3 regions of the Micromonospora sp. NPDC005707 genome follow, and region 3 is predicted to be linked to each of the others. Evidence: riboswitches for the same ligand, from Rfam matches in the RefSeq annotation. Region 3 holds a riboswitch; each other region holds the start of a gene.

Region 1 (6,635 bases), on a different contig from region 3:
CAGCAGCCGGCCACCACGGTGCGCAACCACACGCGGCTGCGCGACGAGCCCGACGGGGTGGTGCGGATCGACGTGGAGATCACCCTCTCCGCACCGGCACCGCTGTTCGGCTACGCCTTCCGGCAGGCCCGGGCGGCCCACCTCGGGCTGGCCAGCCGGCTCGGCGCCACCCTGGAGGGGCAGGCGGTCTGACCCGGGGCGCCCTGACTCAGCCGCGTCGCCCGGCGGGCACCGGTCGTCGGGCCGCCGGCCGGGCCGGCCGCAGCCGCCCCCACGGCTTGTAGGTGGACAGCACGGTCACGACGAGCAGCAGCGTGCTGGAGACGGTCGGCGCGACCACCAGGTCGACGCGGAGGTGGGCGTCGGCCGCCCCGGCCAGCTCACCGAGGTGCCGGACCCGCGGGGTGAGCAGGAGCAGCACCAGCGTGAGCACCACGGTGGTGACGGCGAACTTCACCAGCACCCAGCGCCAGCGCAGCAGGCCCCACGGGGTGAGCAGCGCGCTGGCGAGCCCGACCAGCCAGACGAGCACGCTCAGCGGGGCGAACAGCCAGGTGACCAGCAGCGCGGCGGCCGGATAGACCACCTCGGGGTCGGCCCCGCGCAGCCCGGCCACGCCGAGGGCCAGCAGCACCAGGTCGGCGCCGAGCCACCCCAGCGAGGTGACCAGGTGCAGGGTGAGCAGGGCCTTGCGTCCGGCGGGGGAGAGTCGAGTCATGCCCCCGATGCTCGGCCGTCACGGGCGTCGCGTCGTGGGCCGCGCGGCGACACCCGGCGTACGTCGTGGGACGTAGCCGGGCGCCGCCGGGGCGGGGATCAGTACACCGAGAGGTGCACGTGGTTGGTGTGGTCGCTGGACGGGTCGCCGTTGCCCCCGCTGTACGCCTTCCAGCCGCTGCTGGGCAGCCAGATCTGCCGGAACCAGATCACGTAGAGCACGGCGAGCGCGTCGGCGTTGCGGATGAAGTAGGCGGAGAGGTTGTTGCCGTACGTCTTGTCGCCGCCGCTGGCCACGCCGCCGAAGCCGCTCTTCTGCGCGGCGAAGTCGCAGGCCCGCCCCTTCGGGTGCTCGCCCGAGCCGCTGGGCCGGTGGCAGGAGACGTAGCGGGTGAAGCCGGCCGCCTTGGCCTGCTGGAGCGCGTGCAGCGTACGCGGGGTGATGCAGCCGTCGGCGGGCGTCGGGTCGTTGACGCTGCACGACTCGGGTGGCCAGGAGCCGTCGGCGTTGCGCTTGGCCGGCTTGGCGTTGGCCGACGAGGTGCCCTGGACGCTGCCGCCGCCGCTGCTGGACGCGCGGTTGTTCGCCACCTCCAGGGCGCGTTCGGCCTGCTGCTTGCGCTTGGCCATCACCGCGACCTGCTTGCGCTGCTCCTGGATCTCCCCGGTGAGCGCGGTCTGCGTGCGGGTGGCCTCGTCCCGGGTGTCGATGAGCTCGCGCAGCGCCCGGTCCTCGTGCGCGGCCACCTGCTCCAGCGCGGCCGCGCGGTCCATGAAGCCCTCGGGGCTGGTGCTGCCGAGCAGGGCCGCGGCGGTGCCCAGCCGCCCGGACCGGTATGCCACCCCGGCGATCTCGCCGACCTTGGCGTCCCGGACGGTCAGCTCGGCGTTGACCGTCTTGAGCTGGGCGGTGAGCTGCTGTTGCCGGGTCACCGAGCGGTTCAGCGCGGTGCGGGCGTCCAGCCACCCCTTGCTGGCGGCGTCGAGCTGGGCGCGCAGCGCCGGGGTGCCGCCCTCGTTGTCGCCGGGTGCGGCGGCGAGCAGCGCGGTCGGGGAAGCCGCCGCGACCGCCGAGGCGGGGGAGACCGGCGCGGTCACGACGCCGAGGGCGAGCGTCGCGACGAGCAGGGCCGCCAACCGGGCGACCGTCCGTCGTACAGGTGCCACTGGGGGCATTCACGTGTCCTTCCGTCCACCGCCGACCGGGTTAGCTGACGGGTTCGGGACGGAAGATCCCTACCGCTGACGCGGATGCACCCCACGAACGTGGTTCCCCGGCTCGCCCTGCGGGCGATTAGGCGCTGGCCACCGCAGGCGCCGGTGGGCGCCGCCCGGCGGAGGCCGCGGTCGAGCCTACCGGCGTTGTTCCGGGTCGGCTCCGCTGGTGGGAGCCGGTGTCCCGGTCAAAACCGGCATAAGTGCACAATAACCACTTGGATTTAAGATTGCCCTAATTACCACTCGACCGCGCCGCACGCCCCGGGAGACGCTCCGGGTTCGATCTGCAACGTGGCGTGATCGATCGAGAAGTCCTCGTGCAGGGCCGTCCGGGCGGCCGCCAGCACCTCGCCGACCTCGGCGCCCGGTGCCATGGTCAGGTGCGCCGAGGCCACCTCCATGCCCGAGGTGAGCGTCCAGACGTGCAGGTCGTGCACCTCGGCGACGCCGGGCACGGCGGCCAGCCGGTCGTGCACCGCGGTCACCTGGAGGTGCTCCGGGGCGGCCTGCACCAGGATCCGGACCGCGGCCCGGCCGAGTCGCCAGGTGCGCGGCAGGATGAACAGCCCGATCGCGACGGCGACCAGCGGGTCGGCCCACCACCAGTCGGTGACCGCGATGACCAGGGCGGCCCCGATCACGCCGAGCGAGCCGAGGAGGTCGCCCAGCACCTCCAGGTACGCCCCGCGCAGGTTGATGCTCTCCTCGGCGCCGGCGCGCAGCAGCGCGAACGCGGCGATGTTGGCGAGCAGGCCGAGCACCGCCACGGCGAGCATCGGCCCGGCGAGGACCTCCGGCGGCTCGCCGAACCGGCGTACCGCCTCGACCAGGACGTAGACGGCCACGGCGCCGAGCAGCACCGCGTTGGCCAGCGCGGCCAGCACCTCCAGCCGGTAGAGCCCGAAGGTGCGCTGCGGGTCGGTGTCGGCGTGCCGGGTGGCGGTGATCGCGGCGAGCGCCATGCCGATGCCGAGGACGTCGGTGAACATGTGCCCGGCGTCGGAGAGCAGGGCCAGCGAGCCGGTGGCGAAGGCGGCCACCGCCTCGACGACCATGAGGGCGGTGAGCAGCGCGAACGCGCCCCAGAGCCGACCACGGTGACGGTGCGCCGCGTTCGCCACCGCGCCGCTGTGGTCATGACCTGCGCCCACGCACACACCCTCTCGTCCGCCGCCCCGGCCGAGCTCAATCTATGCTCACATCGCTATGTGTGCAAGTGAACGCCGGATGCGGCGCCGCCGTCAGCCGACCGGGTCGAGCGTGGTGAGCCGCTGGGTGGCCCGGGAGAGCGCCACGTAGAGGGTGCGGACGCCCGACCCCGGATCGGCCCGGATCTCGCTCGGGGCGACCAGCACCACCCCGTCGTACTCCATGCCCTTGGCCTGGAGACTGGTCACCACCTGGAGCCGGCCGCCCAGGTCGCCCAGCCAGCCGGCCACCTCGTCCCGGCGCGGCACCGGCGTGATCACACCCACCGTGCCCTCGACCTCCGCCAGCAGCGCGCGCGCCGCCGCCGCCGTGGCGGCGGGTAGGTCGCCGGCGGGCACCGACCGCTCGACGGGCGGCACCCCGGTGGAACGGACCGCGGTGGGCAACGCGAGATCCGGGTGTACGCGGTGGATCTCCGCGGCCGCCACGGCGAAGATCTCCGCCGAGTTGCGGTAGTTGGTGGTCAGCTCGTACCGGTGGCGGCGGCGCCGGCCCAGCGCCTGGTCCCGGGCCCGGGCCAGCTCCTGCGGGTCACCGGTCCAGGCGGTCTGCGCCGGGTCGCCCACCACGGTCCAGGAGGCCAGCCGGCCCCGCCGGCCGATCATCCGCCACTGCATCGGCGAGACGTCCTGCGACTCGTCGACGACCACGTGGGCGTAGTCGCGGTAGTCCTCCGGGCGCTCCCGCGCGGCGGCCCGGGCGGCCCGCTGCCGGTCGGCGGCCGTGCTCAGCTCGCGGACGCCGCCGGCCAGCTGGAACGGGTCCCGCTTCGGCCTCGCCCGCCGCACCGGCTGGCCCAGAAGCGCGTCCAGCTCGTCCAGCAGCGCCACGTCGGCGATGGTCAGCCCCTCGCCGTCCAGGCTCCGGTACGCCCCGGTCAGCAGCCGGATCTCGGCCCCGGACAGGACGCCCCCGGCGTACCGGCGCAGCCGCTCCGGGCGGGCCAGCCAGCCCAGCACGTGGCGCGGGTGCAGCCGCGGCCACCAGGCCTTGAGGAACTCCCGGAACTCCGGCCGGTCGATGATCTCGTCCTCGAACGCGGGCTGCTCCGGCAGCCGGCCGATCCGCAGCCTGCGGGCCTGGGCCCAGAGCGCGGCGAGGACCGCGTCGAAGGCCGCCCGGCGCACCTCGTTGCGGCGCGCGCCGCGGGACAGCGTCCGGTCCCGGATGGCGTCCAGCTCGGCCCGCTCCAGGCGCAGCAGCTCACCCCGGTAGAGCAGGCGCAGCTCGCCGGGGGAGTCGGGCACCGCGTCCCGGACCGCCCGCTCCAGCACCCGGCGCATCCGCAGCGACCCCTTCACGGCCGCCACCTCGGGCGGGTCGGTCCGGGTCGCCGACACGCCGGGGAAGAGGGAACCCAGCGAGTGCAGGGTGGCCGTCTCCTCGCCGAGCGAGGGGAGCACCGAGGCGATGTACTGGACGAACACGCTCGACGGGCCGACCACCAGGATGCCGCCGCCGGCATACCGGGCGCGGTCGGAATAGAGCAGGTACGCGGCGCGGTGCAGGGCCACCGCCGTCTTGCCGGTGCCCGGGCCGCCGGAGACGATCGTGACTCCGCTGCCCGGGGAGCGGATCGCCTCGTCCTGCTCCCGCTGGATGGTGGCGACGATGTCCCGCATGCCGTGGCCGGTGGCCCGGGACAGGGTCGCCAGCAGCGCGCCGTCGCCCACCACCGCCATGTCCGGCGGGGCGGACTCCGGGTCCAGCAGGTCGTCCTCGATCCGGGTGACCTGCTCCGCGGACGACTGGATCGTGCGCCGCCGCACCACGCCCAGCGGCTCGGCCGGGGTGGCCTGGTAGAACGCGGCGGCGGCCGGCGCGCGCCAGTCCACCACCAGCGTCTCGGCGTTCTCCCCGCGCACGCCCAGCCGCCCCACGTGCAGCACCTGCCGCGTACGCAGGTCCAGCCGGCCGAAGACCAGCCCCTCGTGCTCGGCGTCCAGCACGTGCCGGCGCTGCGCGGCGTGGAACACCATCGCGTCCCGCTCGACCAGCGCGCCGAAGTTGCCGACCCGGGCCAGCCGGTAGCCCTCCCGCTCGGCGTCGGCGGCCGACCGACGCAGTTCGGCCAGCCGGGCGTACACCCGGTCGAGATGCCGTTGTTCGACGGCGATCTCCCGTTCCAGGGTGGTCTGGTCGCTCAACGCGGGGGCTCCTGTGGTCAGACGGCGGGCTGAATGAGGGTACGGGCCGCCGGCCCGGCCCGTGTCGGGGCCATGCCGCTGCCCGCCGCCCGCCGCCCGGGTTGCCCGTTATCCGGGCGTTCCCACCCGCTGCCCGGACGTGCCCGCGTCCGTCCCCGAGAGCACCTGCTGCAGCACCCCGGCGACGGCCGCGGTCACCTCGTCGGGGCGTTCCATCATCAGCATGTGACCGGCGCCCGGGCAGACGGTCAGCTCGGTGGTCGGCAGCGCACCGGCGATCGACTCGGCGCACGGCGGCGGGGTGAGCCGGTCCCGGTCGCCGACCAGCGCGGCGGCCGGCAGCCGGCCGAGCGCCGCGAGGGTGTCCAGCCGGTGCTGGGCCCCGATCGAGGCGCGGAACCCGCCGATCGAGCGCAGCGAGGCGTGCGCCACCGCCGAGGTGACCAGCCGGATGTCGGCGGGGTCGCAGCGGTCGCCGAACAGCATCCAGCGGATGCTGGGGCGGAGCGCGCGCAGCAGCGCGTGCGGCGGGCGCCACGCGCCGCAGCGGGCCAGCACCCCGGCGCCGGTGGTCTCGGCGAGCCGGATCAGCCGGGCGATCCGGGGGGAGAGCCCGTAGGCGGTGTGGGTGTGCCCCTCGGCGGTGGTCGAGACGAAGACCAGGCCGGCGGCGCGGGCCGCGAAGTGGTCGGGGTGGCGGTGGGCGTACTCCATCACCGTCATCCCGCCCATCGAGTGCCCGACCAGCACGATCGGACCGGACGGGACGAGCCGGTCGACCACCGCGGCCAGGTCGTCGCCGAGCTGGGCCAGGGTGGCGGTGCGCAGCGCCATGCAGCTCGACCGGCCGTGCCCGCGGGCGTCGTAGGTGAGCACCCGGACCCGGTCGCCGAACCGGTCGCGCAGGCCGGCGAGCTGGCGGTGCCAGCTGCGGCCGTCCAGCGTCCAGCCGTGCAGCAGGACCGCGGTGACCTCGGCGTCGACCGGCCCGGTCGCCGTCACGTGCAGGCGTACGCCGTCGGGAAGCCGCACCTCCAGGTGCTCCGGCATGTGCCACCTCCCCCGGGCCGACCGGTGTCCGCGCACCGGAGTGACCCGGTGGTCACACCGGCGTACCCGTCATGACAGCACGGCAACCGGGCTGGTGAGAAGATTCGCAACCCCGCCTCGCACGGTCGGATCGGTGACCAGGCTGGAGGGCATGCCGTCCACCCCCGCCGCCCGGACGCCCCGGGCCGCCCTGGCCGAGCTGCTCTCCGGCAACCGGCGCTTCGTCAGCGGGCAGCCGGTGCACGGCCACGACGTCACGGCCGCCGCGGCGGTGGCCTCCGGCGACCAGCAGCC
Region 2 (6,635 bases), on a different contig from region 3:
GCCACCCCGCTGGCCACGGTGACCATCCCCGTCGTCGTCCACGTCATCCAGCGGGACAGCACCCGAGCGGGCGGCAACATCCCGGACTCGATGGTGACCCAGCAGATCTCCGTGCTGAACACGGCGTACAGCGGTGGCACCGGTGGCGCGGCGACCGCCTTCAGCTTCCAGCTGACCAAGGTGCACCACGTCACCAACGCCGCCTGGTACCCGATCGTCCAGGGCTCCTCCGCCGAGCGCTCGATGAAGACCTCGCTGCGCGAGGGCGGCAAGAACACGCTCAACCTCTACCTGGGCGAGTTGAGCGACGACCTGCTCGGCTGGGCCACCTTCCCGCAGCGCAAGCTGAACAGCATGGACGGCGTGGTCGCGCTGAGCGAGTCGCTGCCGGGTGGCACCGCGACGAACTACAACCAGGGCGACACCGGCACCCACGAGGTCGGCCACTGGCTGAACCTCTACCACACCTTCCAGGGTGGCTGCTCGGGCTCGGGTGACAGCGTCTCCGACACCCCGGCCGAGGCCTCGCCGGCCTATCAGTGCCCGACCGGTCGCGACACCTGCACCGCCACCGGCAAGGACCCGATCACCAACTTCATGGACTACACCTACGACTCGTGCATGTACCAGTTCACCGCTGGTCAGGCGAGCCGCATGCTGACCGCGTGGAACGCCTACCGCGCGGCCTGACCGCCACGCACCACACGCCGGCGCCGGTCCCGTCCTCGGACGGGGCCGGCGCCGGCTCTGTTCGGGCCGGAACCCATCGGGTACGGACTCAGGCCGCCGGGCGGCGGGTGTCGAAGCCGTGCCGGCCACGCCGGCCTTCCGCGGCGAGCGGGTCACGCCGGGCCGGGACGCCGGCCCCCGGGTCGAGCCAGACGCGCACCTCCGGCCGGCCGGCGCCGGGGCAGGCCACCTGGTCACGCCGGGTCAGCATCGCCACGTCGACGGTGAACTCGAACAGCCGCCAGTCGCCCTGCGGCGCGGCCCGGCCGATCCGGGCCACCCGGGCGACGGTCGCCGGGTCGGTCACCGGGAGCGCCCGGCCGGCCACGTAGGCCTCGTCGTCGCTCTCCTCCGGCGGGAAGGAGTGCAGCGCGTAGCGGCCGTCGCGTTCGAGGTCGCGACGCTTGGGCGAGTCGATGACGAAGCACCAGAGCCCGTCGTCGGTGATGACCGGGGAGACGGGGTGCACGCGCGGGCCGCCGTCGGCGCGGACCGTGGCGAGGTAGCCGAAACCCGGCCCGTACTGCTGCAACAGGAGGCGGATCTCGTCGGCGAGGCGGGGCTCGTCGGCGGCGAATTCGGACCAGGAAGCCATGCGGACATTCTATCGAACAGGTGTACGAAGATGTAGTCCGACACGCAGGTCACCCGTACCGGTCGCTATGGTGTTCCGATGCTGCTCTCCGACCGGGACCTGGTCTCCGAGATCAAGACTGGCACGCTCGCGCTGGAGCCCTTCGAGCCCACGCTGGTGCAACCGTCCAGCATCGACGTCCGTCTGGACCGGTTGTTCCGGGTCTTCAACAACCATCTCTACACGCACATCGACCCGTCCGTGCAGCAGGACGACCTCACCTCGTTGGTGGAGGTGGCCGAGGGCCAGCCGTTCGTGCTGCACCCGGGCGAGTTCGTGCTCGCCTCCACACTGGAGGTGATCTCGCTCGGCGACCAGCTCGCCGGACGACTTGAGGGCAAGAGCTCACTGGGCCGGCTCGGCCTGCTCACCCACTCGACCGCCGGCTTCATCGACCCGGGCTTCTCCGGTCACGTCACGCTGGAGCTGTCCAACGTGGCGAACCTGCCGATCACGCTCTGGCCGGGCATGAAGATCGGCCAGCTCTGCATCTTCCGGCTCTCCTCGCCGGCCGAGCACCCGTACGGCTCTGAGGTGTACGGCTCGCGCTACCAGGGCCAGCGCGGCCCGACCCCGAGCCGCTCCTGGCAGAGCTGGCGCACCTGGCCGACCCGCTGACCGGCCCGAGGCCGGCAACGGCGCAGGGGCCCCCGCGACGCGGGAGCCCCTGCGGACCGCTCAACCCCTGCGGACCGCTCAGCCCGGGCGGCCGTAGCTGTTGATCTGGCCGTCGTCGACGCGCTTCATCGTGATCGGCTTGCCGGACTGGGAGGCGTGCACCACCCAGCCGTCACCGACGTACATGCCGACGTGGTGCAGGTCGCTGTAGTAGAAGACGAGGTCACCGGCGCGCAGCTCGCTCCGGCTCACCCGCCGGGTCACGTCGTGCTGCTGCCGCGCGTTGTGCGGCAGCGAGACGCCGGCCTTGGCCCAGGCAGCCATGGTCAGGCCCGAGCAGTCGTAGTGGTCCGGGCCGGCGGCGCCCCAGACGTAGATCTTGCCGATCTGGGCGCAGGCGAACTTGACCGCGGTGCCGGCCGGGCCGCCGGGGTAGCCGGCGGGGCAGGGCGCCGGGCGCAGCGGACCGCCGCCGCCGTTGCCGTAGACCTTGAGGCGCAGCTTCTGGAGCTTGACGATCTCGGCGTCGATCTGCTTCTTCTTGGCCGCGAGCTGGGCCTCGGTGCGCGACAGCTCAGTGATCATCTCGTCGAGCGGCTGCTTCTTGGCGGCCAGCTGGTCGCGCAGCGCGGCGACGGTCCGCACCTGCTTCTGCTGGCGGTTCGCGAAGCGGTCGAGCAGGGCGAGGCCGTCGACCAGGTCGCTCGGCGACCGGCTGCCCAGCAGCGCGTTGACCGTGGAGAGGTTGTTGTCGCCCTTGTAGGCGTCGGCCGCGAGCCCGCCCACCTGACCGAGGGCGGCGTCCACCCGGGCCTGGAGCGGGGCGATCTGCTTGGCCAGCGTGGCGGCCTGCTTCCGCTTGGCGGCGAGCTGCTCGCGGGTGGCGTTGACCTGTTCGATGATCGGTTCGAGCTTGTTCCAGTCCTGGTCGATCTGGCGCTCGATCTCGGTGACCGACGGTTCGGCGTGAGCCGCCGTGGCGCCGCCGGTCAGGACGACGGCGGTGCCGGCCAGGGCGGCGAGGGCGGTGGTGAAACGGGACCAGCGGGAACGCGGCGCAGCCGTCGACCGGTCGACCGACCGGACCGACGGTGGCCGCGGGGCATGGTGTGCCACCGGGCTTCCGTACTCCTTCTTCCTGGCCGCCTACCGGGTTAGCTGACGGGTTCGGGCGGGAAGGGAGGCGCCCTACCGCAGTGGCTGCGGATTCACCCCAGTTACCTGGGTCCCCGGCTCGCCCGGAGGCGACTCGGCGGTGCCGGACCGTCACCACCCGGGTTGGACGGTGAAACTCGCGGCCGACGATTGACCAGAGTAGAGAGCGTCGTTATCGTTCCGCAACCCGAGACGCCGTGACACTCCGTACCCGAAAGATTCTTTCAGCGGAGATTACCTCTCGGAAAGGTATTGACCCGGGCCGTGCGCGGGGTGAGGGTGAGGCGCAGTGACCCCCATCCCTGTCTGGAGGTTCGATGCACCTCTCACCCCCGCCGTCGGGCAGACGGATGCTGCTGGCAGCAGCCGTTGCAGCCGCCACCGCCCTGGTGGCGACCGGTCCGGTGGCCGCCCAGCCGCTCACCACCCAACCCGCCACCGACCGCCAGGACCAGTACGCCGCCGCCGCGGCGGAGTACGGCGTGCCGCAGAGCGTCCTGCTCGGCGTCTCGTACCTGGAGTCGCGCTGGGACACCCACCCGGGCCAGCCGAGCACCAGCGGCGGCTACGGCCCGATGCACCTCACCGACGCCGAACACGTCCTCGCGACCCCGGCCAGCGGCCACGTCAGCGAGGACGAGGACCCGCGGGGCGACGACTCGCGGCCGCTCACCCTCGACCCGGCCACCGCGGCCGCACCGGCGGAGGACGTGCTGCCGCAGGCGTCCCTGCAGACGCTCGACGCCGCCGCGGCGCTCACCGGCCTCGCCGAGGAGACGCTGCGCACCGACGCGGCCGCGAACATCCGGGGCGGCGCGGCGCTGCTCGCCTCGTACCAGAAGCAGTTGGGCTCGCCGGTCGGCGCCACCACCGACCCGGCGGCCTGGTACGGCGCGGTGGCCCGCTACTCCGGCGCGGACACCGAGGACGCGGCGGCGGCCTTCGCCGACGAGGTCTACGACCAGCTCGGCCTCGGCGCGGCCCGGACCACCGACGACGGCCAGCGGGTGACCCTGGCCGCCACCGCGGTGAAGCCGGACCAGTCCGCGCTGCACCGGCTCGGGCTGCGCCGGGCCGAGCGGCCGGACGGCCTGGAGTGCCCGGTCCGGCTGGCCTGCGAGTGGATTCCCGCCCCCTACGAGCAGCTCAGCGCGGACCCGGGCGACTACGGCAACCACGACCTCGGCAACCGGCCGGCCCAGCAGAAGATCGAATACATCGTCATCCACGACACCGAGGGCTACTTCGGCCCGAGCGTCGACCTGGTGAAGCGCGCCGACTACCTGGGCTGGCACTACACGCTGCGCTCGGTGGACGGCTACGTGGCCCAGCACATCAAGGCCAAGGACGTCGGCTGGCACGCCGGCAACTGGTACGTCAACGCCAAGTCCATCGGCCTGGAGCACGAGGGCTTCGCCGGGCACGGCACCTGGTACACCGAGGCGATGTACCGGGCCTCGGCCAAGCTGGTCCGGCACCTGGCGCTGAAGTTCCAGATCCCGCTGGACCGGCAGCACATCATCGGCCACGACAACGTCCCCGGCACCACCGCCTCGACCGTGCGCGGGATGCACTGGGACCCGGGCCCGTACTGGGACTGGTCGCACTACTTCGACCTCATGAAGGCGCCCTTCCGGTCCCTCGGCAACGCGCACACCGGCCTGGTCACCATCGACCCGGACTTCGCCACCAACCAGCCCGCCTTCGTCGGTTGCAACCAGCAGCCGCCGGGCGTCCCAAAGCCCACCCCGCCGGCCGCGCCGTGCCCGCTGCGCGGCTCGTCCGCGGTGGTCCTGCACACCGCGCCGAGCGCGACCGCCCCGCTGGTCAACGACCTCGGGCTGCGCCCGGACGGCACGCCGGACACCATGTACATCTCCGACCACGGCGCCCGCGCCTCGGCCGGCCAGACGTACGCCGTGGCCGACGTGCAGGGTGACTGGACGGCGATCTGGTACCTCGGGCAGAAGGCCTGGTTCCTCAACCCGGCCTCGGCGCCGACCGCCAAGTGGTCGACGGGCTTCGTGGTGACGCCCAAGCCTGGGAAGACCACCATCCCGGTGTACGGCCGCGCCTACCCGGAGCAGGCGGCCTACCCGGCCACCATCCCGTTCCAGGGCGTGTCCCCGCTCCAGTACACGTTCGCGGCCGGCCAGCGGTACGCACTCGGCGGCGTCCTGCCGAGCGAGTACTACCGGGCCGTCTCGTTCGACGGCTCGGCACCGGGCGACCGGACCGTGGTCCGGGGTGAGACCAAGTACGCGCAGGTCCAGTTCGGCCACCGGATCATGTTCGTCAACCTCGACGACGTGCTGATACTGCCGTCCCCGGTCGGCGCACCGAGGTAGCAGCCAGCGCTCGACGGAGAAGGCCCCCGGTCCAGGCGGACCGGGGGCCTTCTCGTCGCTGGGGGACGGGTCAGGTGACCCGGACGAAACCGGCGAGCGGCTGTGTGCTGATGCTCGACACCTGGACCGGCTTGCCGGTCCGTGGCGCGTGCACCATCACCCCGTTGCCGAGGTATAGCCCGACGTGGTGCAGGTCGCTGCCGAAGAAGACGAGGTCACCCGGTCTGGCGTCGGAGCGGGAGACCTTGCGGCCCTCGTTCCACTGCGCGCCCGTGAAGTGGGTGAGCGAGATGCCCGCCGCCTTGTAGGCGTACTGGGTGAGGCCGGAGCAGTCGAACGAGTTCGGGCCGGTGGCGCCCCACACGTACGGGTCGCCGACCTGCGCGCACGCGGTCTTGATCGCGGTACGCGCGGCGCTGCTGACCACGCCGTCGATAGCCGGGCAGCCGGCCGGCCGGATCGAGGTCACCGGCAGCATGGCCGTCAACCGCTTGATCTCGGAGTCGATCTGCTTCTTCTTCGTCGCCAGATCCTTCTCCTGCTTGAGCTCGGTGGCGATCAGCGCGTCCAGCTTCTGCTTCTGCTTGTTGTACTTGTCCCGGACGGCGAGCACGCCGGCGATCTGCTTGCGCTGGTCGTCGGCGAGCCGGTCGAGGATCACCAGCTGCTCGGCGAGGGTGCCGGGCCTGGTGCTCACCAGCAGGGCGCCGAGGTCCTGGGACGGGCCCTGGATGTAGTAGCGGGCGGCGATGTCGCCGACCTTGTTCATCGCGAGCGCCGACTCCAGCTCCAGCGGCACCATCTTCTTCTGCAGGTCCGCGGACTTCTTCTTGTTGACCTTGAGCTGGGAGCGGACCTTGTTGTACTGCTCGATCGTGGGTTCGAGCTTCTCCCACTGCTTGTCGATCTGCGCGTCGATCTCGTCCACCGACGGCGCCGCGTGCGCCGGGGCCGTCAGCATCCCGGCGCCGACCGCGACGGCCGCGACCAGGGTGAGGAGACGGCGTACCACCCGGCGCGTCCCGGCCGGGCGGACGGGCGGCTGGCTCGGGGCGTGACGTTCAGGGGGCATGGTTGCCACCGGCACGGACTCCTTTGCAACCGACCGCCGGGCGCCTCGCGAGAGGGAAGGTCGAGGCAGACGACCCAGA
Region 3 (6,635 bases):
CAGGAGTCGCGCCGCGCGAGGAAGTCCGTCATGGGGCCGACGCTACCCGGCTGACTTAGGAAACCAAAAGCCAGCTATCTCACGTCAGGCCCGGGAATATCCGCCCTCAGAGCTGGCCGGCGTAGAAGCCGTGCCGGGCGAGCGGCTCGACGATCTCCCGCTCCTCGTACGACAGGTGCGACAGCAGGGTGTCGGTGAGCAGGTCCACGGCGGCCTGGAGCTCGGTGAAGTCGCCCGGCTCGCGGATCAGGTCCACCAGCGCCCGGTCCACGCTCTCCACCACCCCGTGGATCACCACGTGCTCCTCCTCGAGGCGGTCCAGCACCGCCGCCAGCCCCACGTCGGCGCGGCGCAGATGCGGGAAGATCGAGTTGTCCTCCAGGCCGTGGTGCTGGGTGACCACCGTGCAGTACGCCGCGCAGTAGGCGCCGAGCGTCCAGTTGTTCTGCCGCATGGTCATCTCGTTCAGCACGGCCCGGGCCGCGCCCGGGGCGACCGCGCCGCGCCTGACCTGCTCCAGCAGGTCCCGCACCTGCCCGAGCTCCTGGCGCAGGTGGTCGTGCACGTCCACGAGGTGCTGCCCGGCGGCCTGCCCGCGAGGCGTGTAGACGTGCCCGGCCGGTGCCGGTGGCGCCGCGGGTCGGGTCGACTCGTCCCAGGGCTGGCGCGCGCTCAGCCGTACCCCCGGATCGGGGGTGGGGGTGACCGCGAGCGCGGTCGACCCGCCGGCCTCGACGGCGGCCTGCTGCTCCTCCACTGCGCGGGCGCGGCTGCCCGGCGTGGTGCGTTCGGCGGCGACCAGCTCGCGGACCGCCGGCGCCACCTCCTGGGCGAAGAGCTGGACGGCGCGCGGCTCGTCGCTGCCCAGGATGAACGTGGCGACGCCGTGGTCCAGGGCGAGCCCGGCCAGCTCCTCCACCCACTGCTCCGGCGGGCCGTCCAGGAAGCCGCCCGACGACCGCGAGAAGGTGCCGGTGACGTTGAGCAGCCGGCGCACCGCGCCGGGATCCCGTCCGGCCTCGGCGGCGGCCTCGTCGATCACCGCGTTCAGCGCCGGCAGCTCGGCCGGCCCCTTCGGCAGGTACGCGAGCGACGGCAGCCAGCCGTCCGCCGCGCGACCGACCAGCCGCAGCATCCGCGGCTTGTACGCGCCGACCCAGACCCGCACCGGGTGGGCCGGCGCCGGCCCGCGCTTGGCCCCGACCACCCGGTAGTGCTCGCCCTCGACCCGGACCATGCCGCGCCGTTCGGTGTCCCAGACCTCGCGGATCACCCGGATCGCCTCGTCGAGGGCGTCCACGGCCGCGCCGGGGGAGAGCCGGCGCCCGCCGACCGCCTCGATCGCCTCCCAGAAGGCCCCGGCGCCGAGGCCCAGCTCGACCCGGCCGCCGGTGAGCAGGTCCAGGCTGGCCACGCTGCGGGCCAGCACCACGGGCTGGCGCAGCGGCAGGTTGAGCACGTTGCCGGCGAGGGTGATGCGGCTGGTGGCCGCGGCCACGAAGGACATGAGCGTCCAGGTGTCCAGGAACCCGGGCTGGTAGGGATGGTCCTGGAAGGTCACCAGGTCCAGGCCTACCTGCTCGCAGAGCTTGGCCCGCGCGACCACCTGCTCGGGCCGCCCGGCGCTGGGGGTGAGGAAGCCGCCGAAGGTCAGCTCGTGTCCGTGATCGCTCATGCCTCGCCGCCTCGTGCCGATCTTGCGCGAACCTGCCCACGGTAGCCTCCCGCGTCGCGCGGCGGGCCGGGAACCCGCCGCCGAGGATCCGCGCCGCGCCACTCGCCACGGTGGACCCGGCACCCGCCGGCCGTCCTCTTCGGCCGGTGCCTGGAAACGCCGCTGTGAGCTGCGAAAACACGCCAACCGTCAGATCGCTACGACAGATTCGACGGTTCCGCAAGCCGGGAGACGGGGTCGTCGCTCGGCCGGGTGAAGAACTTCACAAGAAGTGGGCGTTCGGGACAAACCGTTCCTAACGTCGGATCCGTTCGCGATCGCGGACACCACGGGCCGGCAACGCCTAATCCCGCCGCCGGCCCGGCGGTCCTGGACCTTTGGCGGGAGCGGGGGACCCACATGTTCCTCGGTGCACGACACCTCGGGGTGAAGCCGCCTGCGGCGGCCGGGCTCCTCGGCCCGAACCCGACAGCTCACCTCGTCGGCGTGGAGGAAAACCACATGGCAACTGATCACGTCGCCCGTCACCGACGGACCGCGCAGCGTCGCACCGCCGTCGGGGCGCTCGTCGTCGGCGCGGCCACCGGCGCCGCCGCCCTTCTCGGCCCGGCCGCCCCGGCCAGCGCCGCCGGCGTCAACTGGGACGCCGTCGCCCAGTGCGAGTCCGGCGGCAACTGGCACATCAACACCGGCAACGGCTACTACGGCGGGCTCCAGTTCTCCCGGAGCACCTGGAACGGCTACGGCGGCAAGAAGTACGCGAGCCGGGCCGACCTGGCCAGCCGCGGCGAGCAGATCGCCATCGCCGAGAAGGTCCTCGACGGGCAGGGCATCGGCGCCTGGCCGGTCTGCGGCAAGAAGGGCGGCTCCACCAAGCGGTACGCCGCCAAGGACTCGGGCTCGGCGAAGTCCACGAAGAAGGCCACGAGGAAGACCACCTCGGCCACGAAGAAGGCCACCTCGCAGCGGTCGTACCGCGGTGAGCGGCGGACCGCGCCGAGCACCGGCGGCGCCGGCGCCTACCTGGTCCGGCCGGGGGACACCCTCTCCGAGATCGCCGACGCGAAGAACGTCGCCGGTGGTTGGCACGCCCTCTACGCGCGCAACAAGGGCGTGGTCGGCGACAACCCGGGCCTCATCTTCCCGGGCCAGCGGCTTCGCCTGCGCTGACGCCACACCGGTGCGCCGCACCACGAACGCCCGGCCGGGGTTCCCGGCCGGGCGTTCGGCGTCGGGGCCGGTTGCTATCGTCACGGTGCTCGGAAAGACGTGAAGAAAGCGCGGATATGACCAACGATTCGTTCTCCGCGGCCGCGAGCCTCGACGAGCTGCTGACCAGGACGCAGCAGGCGCTGTCCGCGATGCGCTCCCGGGCCGGCGACCACGCCGACGACGCGCCGGCCCAGCTGCTCCGGGCCGAGGGCGGCGCGGCCGACGGCCGGGTCCGTGCCGTCGCCGTCCAGGGTGGCCGGCTGGAGTCCGTCACCGTCGACCCGGAGCTGGCCGGCGAACCCCTGGACGCCCTGTGCGGGCACGTCGTGACGGCCGTGAACGCCGCGCTCACCGAGCTGGAGGCCCGGGTCAGCGCCTCCGCCCAGGCGGACGTGGACGCCCTCGCCGCCCGGCTCGGCGGCCTGCCCGAGCAGTCCGCCCGGGACATGGAGCGGTTCGGCCGGGCGATGGAGGGCGTCGCGGCCCGGATCCGCCGCGACGACGCCGCCGGTTCCCGCGCGGCCCACCCGGCCTGACCGCGGGCCGGAATCCGAACCGGCCACGAGCCACGGAGACGACGAAGCGGCCGGCCGTCGGGAGGACGACGGCCGGCCGCTCCGGTGTGCTCAGCTCAGGGTGAGCGCGGTGTCGTCGACGACGAAGGAGGTCTGCAGGGAGCTGTCCTCCACGCCACTGAACGAGATGGTGGCGGTGGTGCCGGCCAGCGACGAGACGTCGAAGGACCGCTGCACGTAGCCGGTGGCCTTGTTGAGGTTGGAGTAGGTGGCCAGGGTGGTGCTGCCCGCCTTCACGGTCAGCTTGTCGTAGGCGGTCGTCGTGGTCGACTCCGCGCTGTCGATGTGCAGCCAGAAGCTCAGCGTCGCCCGGCAGCCGGCGGGAATCGTCACCGACTGCGTGAGGGTGTCGGTGTGCGTCGAGCCGTAGCCGTCGAGCCAGGCCTTGTACGAGCCGCCGTGCGCCGCCTGGCTGGTGGAGTTGGTGATGACGCCGGAGGAGGCGGTCCAGCTCACGTTGCCCGACTCGAAGCCGGGGTTGGCCAGCTTCTGGCCGGTGCAGCTGCCCGACGGCGGGGTGGTCGTGGTGGTCGGGGTCGGCGTCGGGGTGCCGCCCGTGCACGTGGCCTCACCGGTCTGCGCCGGCACGCTGATCGCGGTCCAGGCGGCCTTGACCGCGTTGAACTCGGTGCAGCTGGTCGGGTAGAGGTTCTTCGCCGCCTGCAGCGTCCAGACCCGGTACTTCAGGTACGACGAGGACGAGGTCTTCAGCAGCATGGCGTTGTACATGATCTTCATGGCCTTCTGGATGCCCAGGCCGGTGACGCTGCTGCCGTTGCAGGTGGAGCTGGCCGGCTGCCCGTTGGTCGGGCTGCTGCCGTTGGCCAGCAGGTAGAACCAGTGGTTGCCCGGACCCGCCGCGGCGTGCACCTCGGTGCCGGGGATGCTGCTGGAGTAGCAGTTCGGGTCGCCGAGCGCCGACGGGTTGTACATGTTGCGGATCGGGCCGCTGCCCACGAGGTTGACCTTCTCGCCGACCAGGAAGTCGGGAGCGTCGTAGCTGGACGGCTCGTTGGCGAACCACTCGGTGGCCGCGCCGAAGGTGTCGGCGACGAACTCCTGGGTGCCGCCGCCGGAGATGCCACCCGGGGTGTGGTCGTCGATGCCGTGGCCGATCTCGTGGGCCACCACGTCGAGCGAGCCGATCCACTGGCCCGAGGTGTTCTTGCCGATCTGGACCTGGGAGCCGTCGTAGTAGGCGTTCTGGTCGTTCAGCCCCACCCGGATCGGCCAGTAGCCGCCGTTGCCGTCGGCGCCGTTGCGGCCCAGCCACTGGGCGAGCATCTTGTGCTCGGTCTGCGCGGCGAACAGCGCGTCGACGCAGCCGGTCTCCCGGTTGGTGGCGGTGCCGTTGCCCCAGACGTCGTCGGAGCCGCTGAACGTCGTGTTGTTCGCGGCGTCCTGGCAGCTCAGGTTGGTGACCGTCGGGTCCTTCATGCTGTAGGTGGCGCCCGACTGCGTGGTGTTCAGGGTCAGCGGGCTGGGTCCGTTCCACGCCCCGGTGCCGGTGCCGTGCACGACGTGCTCCTGCGTGCGCAGCACCGCGCCGGTGCGGGCGTCGACGTCGACCGTGAGCCGGCTCGGGCCCTCGGCGCCGGTGCCCCGCATCGTGGTCTCCCAGGCCAGCGCCGGCGTGGCGCCGAGGGTGTAGACGACCAGGTTGGTGCCCTCGACGGTGCTGACCTTCTTGAGCTGGGCGCGCGCGGTCTTCGCCGCGGCGGCCGAGGTCAGCTTCGGCGTGGTGGCGAGGCTGCCGATGGCCTGCTGCTGGGCGACAGAGGCGTACTTCAGGTTGCCGGCCGTGTCGGTGGCCAGCACGAAGTCACCGCCGACCACGGGCAGGCCCTTGTAGGTGCGCTCGTAGGGCACGTACTGGGTGCCCTCGGAGGAGATGACCGCCTTCTGCACGAAGGCTTCGTCCGCGCTGGCGTGCAGGTAGGCGGGCCGGTCGGCGACCAGCGCGCGGGCCGAGTCGGCGGCGACGGCGCGGGCCTGGGCGGCGTCGGGTGCGGCGGGGCCGGGCGGCGCGGCCTGCACGGCCGCGGCGGTGCCGGCGGCGATCAGACCGGCCGCCGCCGCGCCGGAGAGCGCGACGAGGCGAGGTGAGAGCTTCAAGGGGGTCGCTCCTGTTCCTAGGCGCGCCGCACGGAGCCCGGTGGGGACGGGCGGCGCGGTGTGGCGAGGCGGGGTGACGGCCGATCTCCGAGGCTGCCGGCGTGGCCCCGGTTCGACAGATCGACCGTCGTGAGCCGCCGGGGGTCGGCGACTCGCTGGGGGCACAATCACACGGGCCCGGGCCCGGAGCAATGGGTGACCCGGGCAACCGACTCCCCGCGGTCGCCGCGCCGTCGCCGGGAATTCAGGAAGCCATGATCTTCAATAGGCCCTGATCAGGCCGAATGTTCCTCGCGTCAGACGGGGGCGTGTCTGCTCTGCGTCCTTTGCCGCTGTGTGCACATGGCGCATATTGACTCTTGTCTGTGCGCCCTGGTGCCCGGCCTGCGACAGGCGTAGGACCCGGGGGCGGCCATCTTCCACAGCTGTCCGAAGACCTGTACGTCCGTCGATCCGTAGGTTCGGGGCGACCGTCGGGCCGGCGCGTCCCCTGTGCACGCCGGCGGCCGGCGCGGGGAGGAGGAGCACGCGGATGCGAAGCGGAAGACATGCCTGGCGGGCCGCCCTGGTGGCCCTGGTGGTCGCCGGCACGGGCCTGCCGGCGACCGGCGCCCTGGCCCAGCCGGGCGCGGACGAACAGGCCCGGCTCGTGGTCGAGGACGGGGTCACCCAACCGGTGTTCGGCTACGCCGACGCGGTCCGGGAACGGATCTTCGTCACCTCGGACGTGGACACCGACTCCGACGGCGCGCGCGACGTCGTGGCCATGGACATCATCCGGCCGCGGGCCAGCGAGAACGGGCTCAAGGTGCCGGTCGTGATGGACGCCAGCCCCTACTACTCGACGGTCTGCCGCGGCAACGAGAGCGAGTGCAAGGCCGACGTCGACGGCGACGGGCTGAACGACACCTGGCCGCTGTTCTATGACAACTACTTCGTGCCACGCGGCTACGCCGTGGTCCTGCTCGACATGATCGGCACCAACAACTCGACCGGCTGCCCGGTCACCGGTGGCCGGGCCGACAACATCAGCGCGCCCACCGCCATCGACTGGCTCA

What was found. Region 3 has a riboswitch for cyclic di-AMP ahead of ABZ452_RS31965 (transglycosylase family protein). Riboswitches for the same ligand answer to the same signal wherever they lie in the genome.
Region 1: it holds a riboswitch for cyclic di-AMP, as region 3 does, so the genes downstream of both, ABZ452_RS06025 (hypothetical protein) here and ABZ452_RS31965 (transglycosylase family protein) in region 3, are expected to answer to the same signal.
Region 2: it holds a riboswitch for cyclic di-AMP, as region 3 does, so the genes downstream of both, ABZ452_RS18145 (NlpC/P60 family protein) here and ABZ452_RS31965 (transglycosylase family protein) in region 3, are expected to answer to the same signal.

Annotation. Positions count from the first base shown of each region.
Region 1 covers NZ_JBEXYR010000003.1:188,242-194,876, forward strand. The annotation lists gene ABZ452_RS06015 (SRPBCC family protein) at 1-192, shown strand, start outside; gene ABZ452_RS06020 (hypothetical protein) at 209-718, opposite strand; gene ABZ452_RS06025 (hypothetical protein) at 817-1,893, opposite strand; cyclic di-AMP (ydaO/yuaA leader) riboswitch at 1,899-2,028, opposite strand; gene ABZ452_RS06030 (cation diffusion facilitator family transporter) at 2,172-3,086, opposite strand; gene ABZ452_RS06035 (AAA family ATPase) at 3,177-5,291, opposite strand; gene ABZ452_RS06040 (alpha/beta hydrolase) at 5,400-6,341, opposite strand; gene ABZ452_RS06045 (carbonic anhydrase) at 6,475-6,635, shown strand, end outside.
Region 2 covers NZ_JBEXYR010000008.1:153,065-159,699, forward strand. The annotation lists gene ABZ452_RS18130 (zinc metalloprotease) at 1-690, shown strand, start outside; gene ABZ452_RS18135 (pyridoxamine 5'-phosphate oxidase family protein) at 779-1,324, opposite strand; gene dcd (dCTP deaminase) at 1,403-1,981, shown strand; gene ABZ452_RS18145 (NlpC/P60 family protein) at 2,060-3,097, opposite strand; cyclic di-AMP (ydaO/yuaA leader) riboswitch at 3,111-3,246, opposite strand; gene ABZ452_RS18150 (peptidoglycan recognition family protein) at 3,487-5,484, shown strand; gene ABZ452_RS18155 (NlpC/P60 family protein) at 5,555-6,565, opposite strand.
Region 3 covers NZ_JBEXYR010000031.1:9,708-16,342, forward strand. The annotation lists gene ABZ452_RS31955 (helix-turn-helix domain-containing protein) at 1-32, opposite strand, end outside; gene ABZ452_RS31960 (LLM class flavin-dependent oxidoreductase) at 107-1,675, opposite strand; cyclic di-AMP (ydaO/yuaA leader) riboswitch at 2,006-2,177, shown strand; gene ABZ452_RS31965 (transglycosylase family protein) at 2,177-2,845, shown strand; gene ABZ452_RS31970 (YbaB/EbfC family nucleoid-associated protein) at 2,962-3,423, shown strand; gene ABZ452_RS31975 (M4 family metallopeptidase) at 3,514-5,577, opposite strand; gene ABZ452_RS31980 (Xaa-Pro dipeptidyl-peptidase) at 6,110-6,635, shown strand, end outside.